Regions from separate parts of the Corynebacterium sp. NPDC060344 genome, predicted to be linked through region 2. Evidence: predicted binding sites of a transcription regulator. Region 2 holds the regulator's gene; the other holds the start of a gene.
What was found. Region 2 encodes LexA, which represses DNA repair genes until DNA is damaged. Its sites were predicted from a motif close to CGAACANNTGTTCG; they were not measured.
Positions count from the first base shown of each region.

Region 1 (4,386 bases), on a different contig from region 2:
GCCCGCGGCGCGCCCCACGGTCCACCAGCCGACGGCCGAGACGACCAGGCACAGCACGGACACGAGGATGAGCACCGACCGCATCGGCATGGGCCATGCCTGGCGGACGTCGCGGCCCTGCGTCGGGGGTGCCTGGATCGCCCGGGCGTGCCTCGACTGGGGTTTGCGTGCGCTCAAAATGGTTCCTTCCATGCGTGCACTACGGTTGGTGCCGACAGGTGGGCGTCGTCAAGCAAGGTTTTTTGCTTTGCGACGGCCCAGTCGCCCCCACGATAATGAAACGGATCCCCGATGACCGAACCACGCGCCGGAAAAGCCCATGAAGTGGGGGGACGCAGAGTCGTGGTGGTCGGCGCCGGCGGGCAGCTGGGAACGGCGCTTCGGCGGCGCGTGCCGGGGTCGGGCGTCGACGTGGCGTGGCTGGCGCGGGCGGACCTGGACGTCGCCGATGCCGCGGCCGTGGCGTCCCATCCGGCGCTGCGGGGCGCTGACGTGGTGATCAACGCCGCCGCGTGGACCGACGTCGACGGCGCCGAGACCCCCGAGGGCGGGGCCGGCGCGCACCGCATCAATGCCGTCGCTCCCGGGCTGCTCGCGCGGCGGTGCGAGGCGGAGGGCGCGTTCTTCGTGCACGTGTCCACCGACTATGTCTTCGGCGAGGTGGCCGGGGTGCCGCGCCGCCCGCTGCGCGCCGACGACCCCACTTCGCCGGACACCGCCTACGGCCGCACGAAGCTGGCGGGGGAGCGGGCCGTGCTCGACGCGGCGCCCGGGGCCGCGATCGTGCGCACTGCCTGGGTGTTTTCCGGGCCGACGCAGCCGGACGCGCCCGATTTCGTGTCCACGATGCTGCGCCTCCAGGCCCGCGGCGGCTCCATCGACGTCGTCGACGACCAGCACGGCAATCCCACGTTCGTCGACGATCTCGCCGATGCCCTGTGGCGCCTGGCTTTGCGACCCGTCGCCGGCACCTTCCACGTCACCGGCACCGGCGCCGCGACCTGGCACGAGGTCGCGTCGGAGGTGTTCGCGCTGGCCGCCGGCGAGTCCGCCCGCGAGCGCGTGCGCCCGTGCACCTCGGAGCAGTTTCCCCGTCCCGCGAAGCGCCCCGCGTGGTCCGTGTTGGACGGCTCCGCCTGGGCCGATGCCGGCTTCGAGCCCCTGCCCGCCTGGCGCGACGGCCTGCGGAGGGCCCTCGGCGCGTAGCTGGTCGCCCTCGCTTTGCGACGGTTCGTCGCCCCGGTTGTGCGGCCTGGCCTTGACCCTACCTGTACTTTTTGCGCATTCGCCCGGGCGTGCGATCTCACTGAGTGGAACATTGTACGGCACTGGGTGGGAATATCGGCCGTTTACACTGCAAAAAGTCGCCAAACCGTCACCTCTTGTTCACCTTTGAGCGCTCGAACGCGTGTATGATGAATGGTGAAGCAAGGCAGTGCGGCAGGAACAAGCAGTAATGCAGTAAGACATAGGGGCGGGGCCGGGGGATTGGTTCCGCTGCAGGGCAGATCAGCACCAGCGATCACGCATAGATCCTTTTTGATCCGTACTCGCATTCCCGGGGGAACCGACATGGCTTTCGACCATGACGCAGCCGATGAGCACGACGATCCGGACCACCACTACAACCAACACGAGCAGCACAGGCAGCGCCCGCCCTATCCGGACGATGGCCGCAGCAATGAGCCTGCGTCCGACCCTGAGTCCGAGCCTGGCCCTGATTCTGAATCCGAGCCGCTTCCCCCTCCCAGGAAGCGGTGGGCCACCGAACGCGATGAGTCCGTCACAAACCTCGGCCGGGCACGCAACATCGCGAATGTCGAGATCGCCGTGGCCGTCACACCCGACGGCGACGCCGACGTCGACTCCCATGCCGCCGCCGTCGGCGTCCGATTGGGGATGACCAAGTTCAAGGCCGGCCCCTACTGCGACGTCGGCATCATGTTTCGCCGAATGCCACGGGTCCTCGAGTTTTCCCGCTCGGGGGCGTTGCCCCACGATCATCTCCTGCGCATCGCCGAGGCCATCGTCGCGGTATCCGATGACACCATCGCCGAAGTCGAAGCACGGATCCTCGACTACCTCCGGCCCACCAAGGACCTCCAGGCTCTGCCGGGGATCCGGACTCTGGCCAATGCGCTGCGCTTGATCGTCGAAGAGATCGAGCCGATCTCCACGCCTCCCGACGAGGAGGAGAAGAAGTCGCTGGAGGCGGAGAAGGTGACCATCGTCAACGACTACCCGTGCGACTTCGCGGCGATGGAGGTGTGCCTGCGCAAGGACCGCATGGCCGAGTTCGAGGCCACCATTCGTGCCATCCGCGACGCCAAAATCAAGGCTGGCGTCGACTGCACCCTCGCCGACGCTCTGATGGCCATGTCGCGCGGCGATTTCGCCGGCGCGAAGGTGACCATGAACGTCTATGCCGACGCGAATGCCAACTTCGGCGACGGCAACGGTGATGGTGACGGCAGTGGCGACGGAGATGGCGAGCTGCGATTGTGGCTCGACGGCGCCGGCTGGTTGCCCAAGTACCTGACCAAGCAATGGCTCGAGCGCTGCGATGACGTCCGCCTGTCCGCCGACTCCCAGGTCGATGGCTACGTGCCCTCGGATGCGCAGAAGGCGAGAGTGCGTGCCCGCGATGGCGGGTGCCGCTTCCCCGGGTGTGACGTGCCCGCGCACAGGTGCCAGATCGACCACGTCATCAACTACGACCCCGACGCCATGAAGGGTGCGCCGGGGATGGTCATTGGTGGTGGAACCTGTGAGGGAGATGCCGCTGGTGGAGCTGCTGGTGCTGCCTTCATCGCCGGCGACACTTCCAACCTTCTCGGAGTGACGGCGACGTGGAATCTGCAGTGCCTGTGTCAGCACCACCACAACTTGAAAACCAGCCGCCACTGGAACGCGGTGATGAACGATGACGGTTCGGTGGACTGGTTCGATCACACCGGTGCTGCGTTTGCGACGTCGGTGCCGCACGGTCCCATCGCGCATATCAAGCGGCAGACCTTCGATCAGAGGGCCACTCGGTTGGCCAAGACCATCCGAGGCGCCAATGCTCATCGCATGCGCGCCGATGCTGAGGCCGCCGAGGCGATGCGCAACGCGGACGTCACAGAGGCGCTGGCAAAGCACGCCCGCGAGACAGTCGAATACGAGCAGGCGATGGCCGAGTACACCGCCGGCCCGCTCAACGATCCCGATCCGGAGGTCGCCGAGGAAGCACGATGCCTGGCCGATGCCGCCGATGATGGGTGGCCGTGTGCTGACGATGAGCTCTGGTCGCGCCAGTCGATGGCACCGAGGGTGTGGCGCAGGCGGTCGGAATCGGTGAGGTGCCATAGGGCGCGGGTCGATGCCGATCCCAGTGTGGTGCCGGTGCCGCCAGCACCGCTGGGCCCCGACCCGACAATTCCGTTCTGATCCCCGATGACCTCTGGTGAACTCGAATGACCTCTGCTAACCCTTTTGATCCCTGCTGATCCCCGCGAACGCACTCGACTTGGAGTCGGCCCCAACCGGAACGGAGGACATGGACAGAACCGACCCACCGGAGTGGCGGGACGGAACCGGCCTTGCGGTGTCATAGGGTCTATGCCGGGCAAGACGAGACACGACGAGATAAGACAAGAAAGGTGCCCCACCGTGAATGAAGCGATGAACCGGGCGGACTACGGGCAGGGCGACGAGTCCGGCCTCCCACTCGGCGTCGTCACGGTCACCTATTCGCCGGGCGAGCACCTGCGGGCGCTCGTCGACTCGCTGCCCGCATCGGCCGCCGCCGGCACCGTGCTGGTCATGGCCGACAACGGCTCGAAGGACGGCACCCCCGAAGCCGAAGTCGCCCGCGCCGAAGAAGAAGGCCGCGCCAATGGGGTCAACGACGCGATCTTCCTGCCCACCGGCGGCAACGTCGGCTACGGCAAGGCCGCGAACATCGGCATCGCCGAGCTGGCCACCATGCGCGACGCCGGCCGGATCCGCGGCGACTACGTGCTGCTGGTCAACCCCGACGTCATCTTCGAGGCCGGCGCCATCGACGCGATGCTCGCCTGCGCCGCCCGCAACCCCCGCGCCGGCGCCATCGGCCCGCTCATCCGCGAAGCCGACGGCACCGCCTACCCCTCGGCGCGCGCGGTGCCGGACCTGGTCGGCGGCATCGGCCACGCCCTGCTCGCCGACGCCTGGCCGTCCAACCCGTTCTCCCGCCGCTACCGCGACGACGCCGACATGTCCCGCGAGCGCGACGCCGGCTGGCTGTCGGGCTCGTGCCTGCTGCTCAAGTGGGACGCGTTCGACTCCATCGGCGGGTTCGACGACCGCTACTTCATGTACATGGAGGACGTCGACCTCGGCGACCGTCTCGGCCGCGCGGGCTGG
Region 1 is NZ_JBHXCS010000003.1:89,098-93,483, forward strand. It holds gene ACFWGD_RS05335 (LCP family protein) at 1-192, opposite strand, end outside; gene rfbD (dTDP-4-dehydrorhamnose reductase) at 325-1,206, shown strand; gene ACFWGD_RS05345 (HNH endonuclease signature motif containing protein) at 1,573-3,429, shown strand; gene ACFWGD_RS05350 (glycosyltransferase family 2 protein) at 3,664-4,386, shown strand, end outside.
Region 1: ACFWGD_RS05345 (HNH endonuclease signature motif containing protein) is a predicted target of LexA. The motif match lies at 1,402-1,415, and genes of this name have one in related genera.

Region 2 (4,386 bases):
AGTCCACCCGCGGGGTGCCCTTGGACCGGAGGGTTTCCTCCACTTGCTGGGCGAGCAGTTTCAGCGCTGCTTCGGGGACCTCGCGCCCCTGGCATGCCCGCCGCACGCCGCGGATCACTTTGTCGCGGCTGAAATCTTCGACGACTCCGTCGCGCTTGACGACGATCAGCTGCGACCGCTCTAGCGTGGTGAATCGTTTGCCGCACGCCAGACACTCGCGCCGGCGGCGGATGGTCATTCCATCGTCGATGAGACGGGAGTCGATGACCTTGGTTTGGTCGTGGTGGCAGAACTGGCAATGCACGTCGTCGAGCATACGGTGCCCGCGCCCCACGCCCCTACTGCTGGTGAGCGGCGCCGACGTAGGTCGGGGCCGGTGCCGTCTCCGGGGCGGGCGCGCCCATCCCGGAGAAGTGCAGCATGAGGCCGAACACGGCGCCGACGCCGGCGACGACGGCCATCGAGGTGCGCGTGCGGCGCACCCCCTGCACCGGGCCGCGGACGGCCGAACGACCGTCGCGGACGTGCCCGATGTTCGAAACCCCGTGGGTGGGCGCAGAAGTGAGGGCCGTTCGTCGTGTGTTCGGACGGCGCGACGCGCCCGAAACACCGCCGGGGCGACCGTTCGACGGACGACGGGTCGTACGGACCCGCGTTCGATCCGTCGCGGCACCCGTTCGAACATCGGCGGCGGCGCGACGACGCCGCACGGCGGTTCGGGCAGCCGGGCGAACCGCAGCAGCATCGTTCTCGAGCCACGAGGGAACCTGATCCCCGGACTCCGTGGAGTCCACGTCATGCCAGTTCAGGGTGGCGGTGCGGTAGTCTTCGATAAAAGCGGTCATCGGTTGGTTCCTTCCATCCGGTTACTCGCGAGCATCATACGAAACGGTTTCGAAAATCCCGGTCGCGGTCACTGCACGAATGTTCGACTGCGTTGCTGTGTTCGATTTATATCACCGCCCCCGGATCCCGTCCAGACATGGGGGCAAAAACTTCGAACAGTTGTGCCACCCCCGCACGATTTGGTGTAGGGTCGTGTTCGAACGGCAGGCACGAGCGAGGCAGGTCCGATCGCGCGCATGGCCGATCGACCTGAGCACGACGACATCGAGCACCGGGGCACCCGAGCCCCGTGCACCCGAGCATTAGTCACCCGAGCACTACGCAACCGAGCACGACCGAACCCGGTGGGAGTGGAAACATGGCCGATAAGAAGCAGCCGCACAAGAACACGTTGACGGACCGACAGAGGCGCATCCTGGAGGTCATCCAGGACGCGGTGTCCCTGCGGGGCTACCCGCCGAGCATCCGGGAGATCGGTGACGCGGTCGGGCTGAACTCCACGTCGTCGGTGGCCTACCAGCTCAAGGAGCTGGAGAAGAAGGGCGCGCTGCGCCGCGATCCCCACAAGCCGCGTGCGGTCGACGTCCGCGATCTGAAGCAGAAGCTCGACAACCACGCCGGCAAGCCGGGCCCCAAGCCGAAGTCGGCGTCGGTCCCGGTCGTGCCGGAAGGCGCCACCGCCCCGACGTATGTGCCCATCGTCGGCCAGATCGCCGCCGGCAACCCGATCCTGGCAGAGCAGAGCATCGACGAGCACATGGCGGTTCCCGCAGAGCTCACCGGTCCGGGCGAGCTGTACATGCTCCGCGTCGTCGGCGAGTCGATGGTCGATGCCGGCATCTTCGACGGTGACTGGGTCGTGGTGAAGTCGCAGCAGACGGCCAACAACGGCGATTTCGTCGCGGCGATGATCGACGGCGACTCGGACAGCGAGGCCACGGTCAAGGAGTGGCACGAGGATCGTTCGGGCAAGTGGCTGCTCCCCCACAACGACGCCTTCGAGCCGATTCCGGTCGACGGTGGGGTGACCATCCTCGGCCGCGTCGTCAGCGTCCTGCGCCGTCTCTGATCCACCACCCGAGAAGGGGCCCGAGCACCATGTGCTCGGGCCCCTTCTCATGCATTCGGTGCGCCAGCCAGCATGTGGTGCGCGAGCCAGGCCTCAGGCCCCGCTTCCACCGCGCGCACAGGTTGGCGGGGAGCAAGCCGGGGAAGCCCCCATTCAATCTCAGAGTTTTCGCGGCCGTGAATCCGGCCTCAACCTGCAGGAGATTGAATTCTTGACCCCCTATTTCTTCAAGCTCAGAGTCCGCGTGCCCCTCGGAAAGGGCGCGAAAACCCTGAGATTGAATTGATGGGTCGATTCCAACTGAATTCAGCGACCATCCATGCATTCACGGCCCCACGCGGCGGCGCGGGACGTCCGTGACGAGCCTCGACGGCCACGGTGAGCCGCGACGTGGACCGCTACCCCAGGCCGAAAACGGAGCGCGCGGCTACTCCAGGCCGAAGACGGAGCGCACCGCGGCGCGAGCGGCATCGGCGTTCGGCGCATCCAACGCCGCACGAGCGGCGTCGGCACACTGGGCGGCGGTGACCTCGGCGAGCTGGGCCCCCACGCCCGGCAGCGCCGTCGCGGCCGCCGACAGCGAGTTCACCCCGAGGCCCACGAGCACGCAGGCCAGCAGCGGATCGGCCGCGGCTTCGCCGCACACGCCGACCGGGGTGCCGGTGAGCTTGCCGGACCGGCACGTCATGTCGATCAACCGCAGCACCGCCGGCTGCCACGGATCCGTGAGGTACGCCAGGTGCGGCGACAGGCGGTCGGCGGCCATCGCGTACTGGGTCAGGTCGTTGGTGCCGATGGAGACGAAGTCGAGAACCTTCATCAGATCGTGGCTCATCAGGGCCGCGGCGGGAATCTCGATCATCGCACCCGGCGTCAGGCCGCGTTCGCGGCAGAGCCCGGCGAACCACTCGGCCTCTTCCAGGGTCGCCACCATCGGCGCCATCACCCACGTCGGGGCCTCCGCTCCGCGGCCCGCCTTCGTGCCGGCCAGTGCGATGGCGTCGAGCTGGCGTTCCATGAGCCCCGAGTTCGACCGCGAAATGCGCAGGCCGCGCACGCCCAGCGCCGGATTGTCCTCGTCGCCGAGATTGGCGAAGGCGATCGGCTTGTCGGAGCCCGCATCGAGCGTGCGCACGACGATCTTCGACTCCGGGAACGCCTTGAGCACCGTGGCGTAGATGTCCGCCTGATTCTCCACCGTCGGTTCCGTGGCCGCCGACAGGAAGCAGAGCTCGGTGCGGAACAGGCCGATGCCCTCGGCCGCGCCGTCCGCGGCGATGCGCGCGGCATTGCCGTCGCCGACGTTGGCCAGCAGCTGCACGTGTTCCCCGTCGGCGGTGCGCCCCGGACCCGACCACGCCGCGATCTTGTCGGCCATCCGCGCGGCCTCGTCCACCGCCGCCTGCGCGACCGCCGGGTCGGGGTCGGCGGTGATCTCCCCCTTGGCGCCATCCACCAGCGTCAGGGTCCCCTGCTCGATGACGCGCAAGCCCGCGCCCGCCGCCACCGCGCACGGCACGCCCAGCTGCCGGGCGATGATCGCCGTGTGCGACGTGGGCCCGCCCAGCGTGGTCACCATCGCCACGAACAACTCCGGGTCCAAGGTGGCGGTGTCGGCGGGCGACAGGTCGTCGGCAAGCAAGACCGACGGCTCGATCACGGCCGGCAATCCCGGCTCGTCCTCGCCGCGCAATTCCGCGATGACGCGATCGCGGATGTCCTCCAGGTCCGTGGTGCGCTCGGCCATGATCCCGCCGGCGGCCTTGAACATCTCCACGAACTTCTCGATCGCCGCCATCGTCGACGACTCCGCGCCCACCCCGGCCTTGATCGACTTCACCGCGGCCCGGTGCCACCCGCGGTCCAGCGTCAGCTTCGAGGTGGCCAGGAGCACCTCGGCCGCGTTGCCCTCGGCACGGCCGGCGCGGGCGGCCAACCGCTCGGACACCGCCGCGGCCGCCGCCCGGAAGCGCTCGATCTCGGCCTCGGCGTCGCCGGCATGCGGCTCGCCCTCCGGCGGCAGCGCGGGACGCGGCCGCACCCACACGGCGGGCGCATACCCCACTCCCGGGACGACGGCGGTGGCCTTCAACGTGGTGGACGACGGCATGGGCTCTCCTGGACTACGGAATGGATCGATTCACCCGCTGCGGGCGAGGCCCGAACGGAAACTCCTTGCGCAAAATCTTACTCCACATTTCCCACATTGAAACCCAATTCTCGCTTGACTTTCCAACATATTCGGGCATGATTGGAGGGAGCCGAGTGTGTGGTCGCGGCGCCAGCCGGAATCGGTTACGTCCAGGCCACCACACGTAAATACCGCCCCACCCCGGATCGCAGAATCGGGCAATCGACACCCGATTGGGCTTGATTCGGCCCAAACGCAGGAGACGACCGTGTACGCAGAAGAACGCCGACGCAAAATCGCTTCATTGACGGCCGTCGAGGGCAGGGTCACGGTCTCGGAT
Region 2 is NZ_JBHXCS010000001.1:156,905-161,290, forward strand. It holds gene nrdR (transcriptional regulator NrdR) at 1-304, opposite strand, end outside; gene ACFWGD_RS00725 (hypothetical protein) at 339-482, opposite strand; gene lexA (transcriptional repressor LexA) at 1,205-1,915, shown strand; gene ACFWGD_RS00735 (phosphoenolpyruvate--protein phosphotransferase) at 2,343-4,025, opposite strand; gene ACFWGD_RS00740 (DeoR/GlpR family DNA-binding transcription regulator) at 4,315-4,386, shown strand, end outside.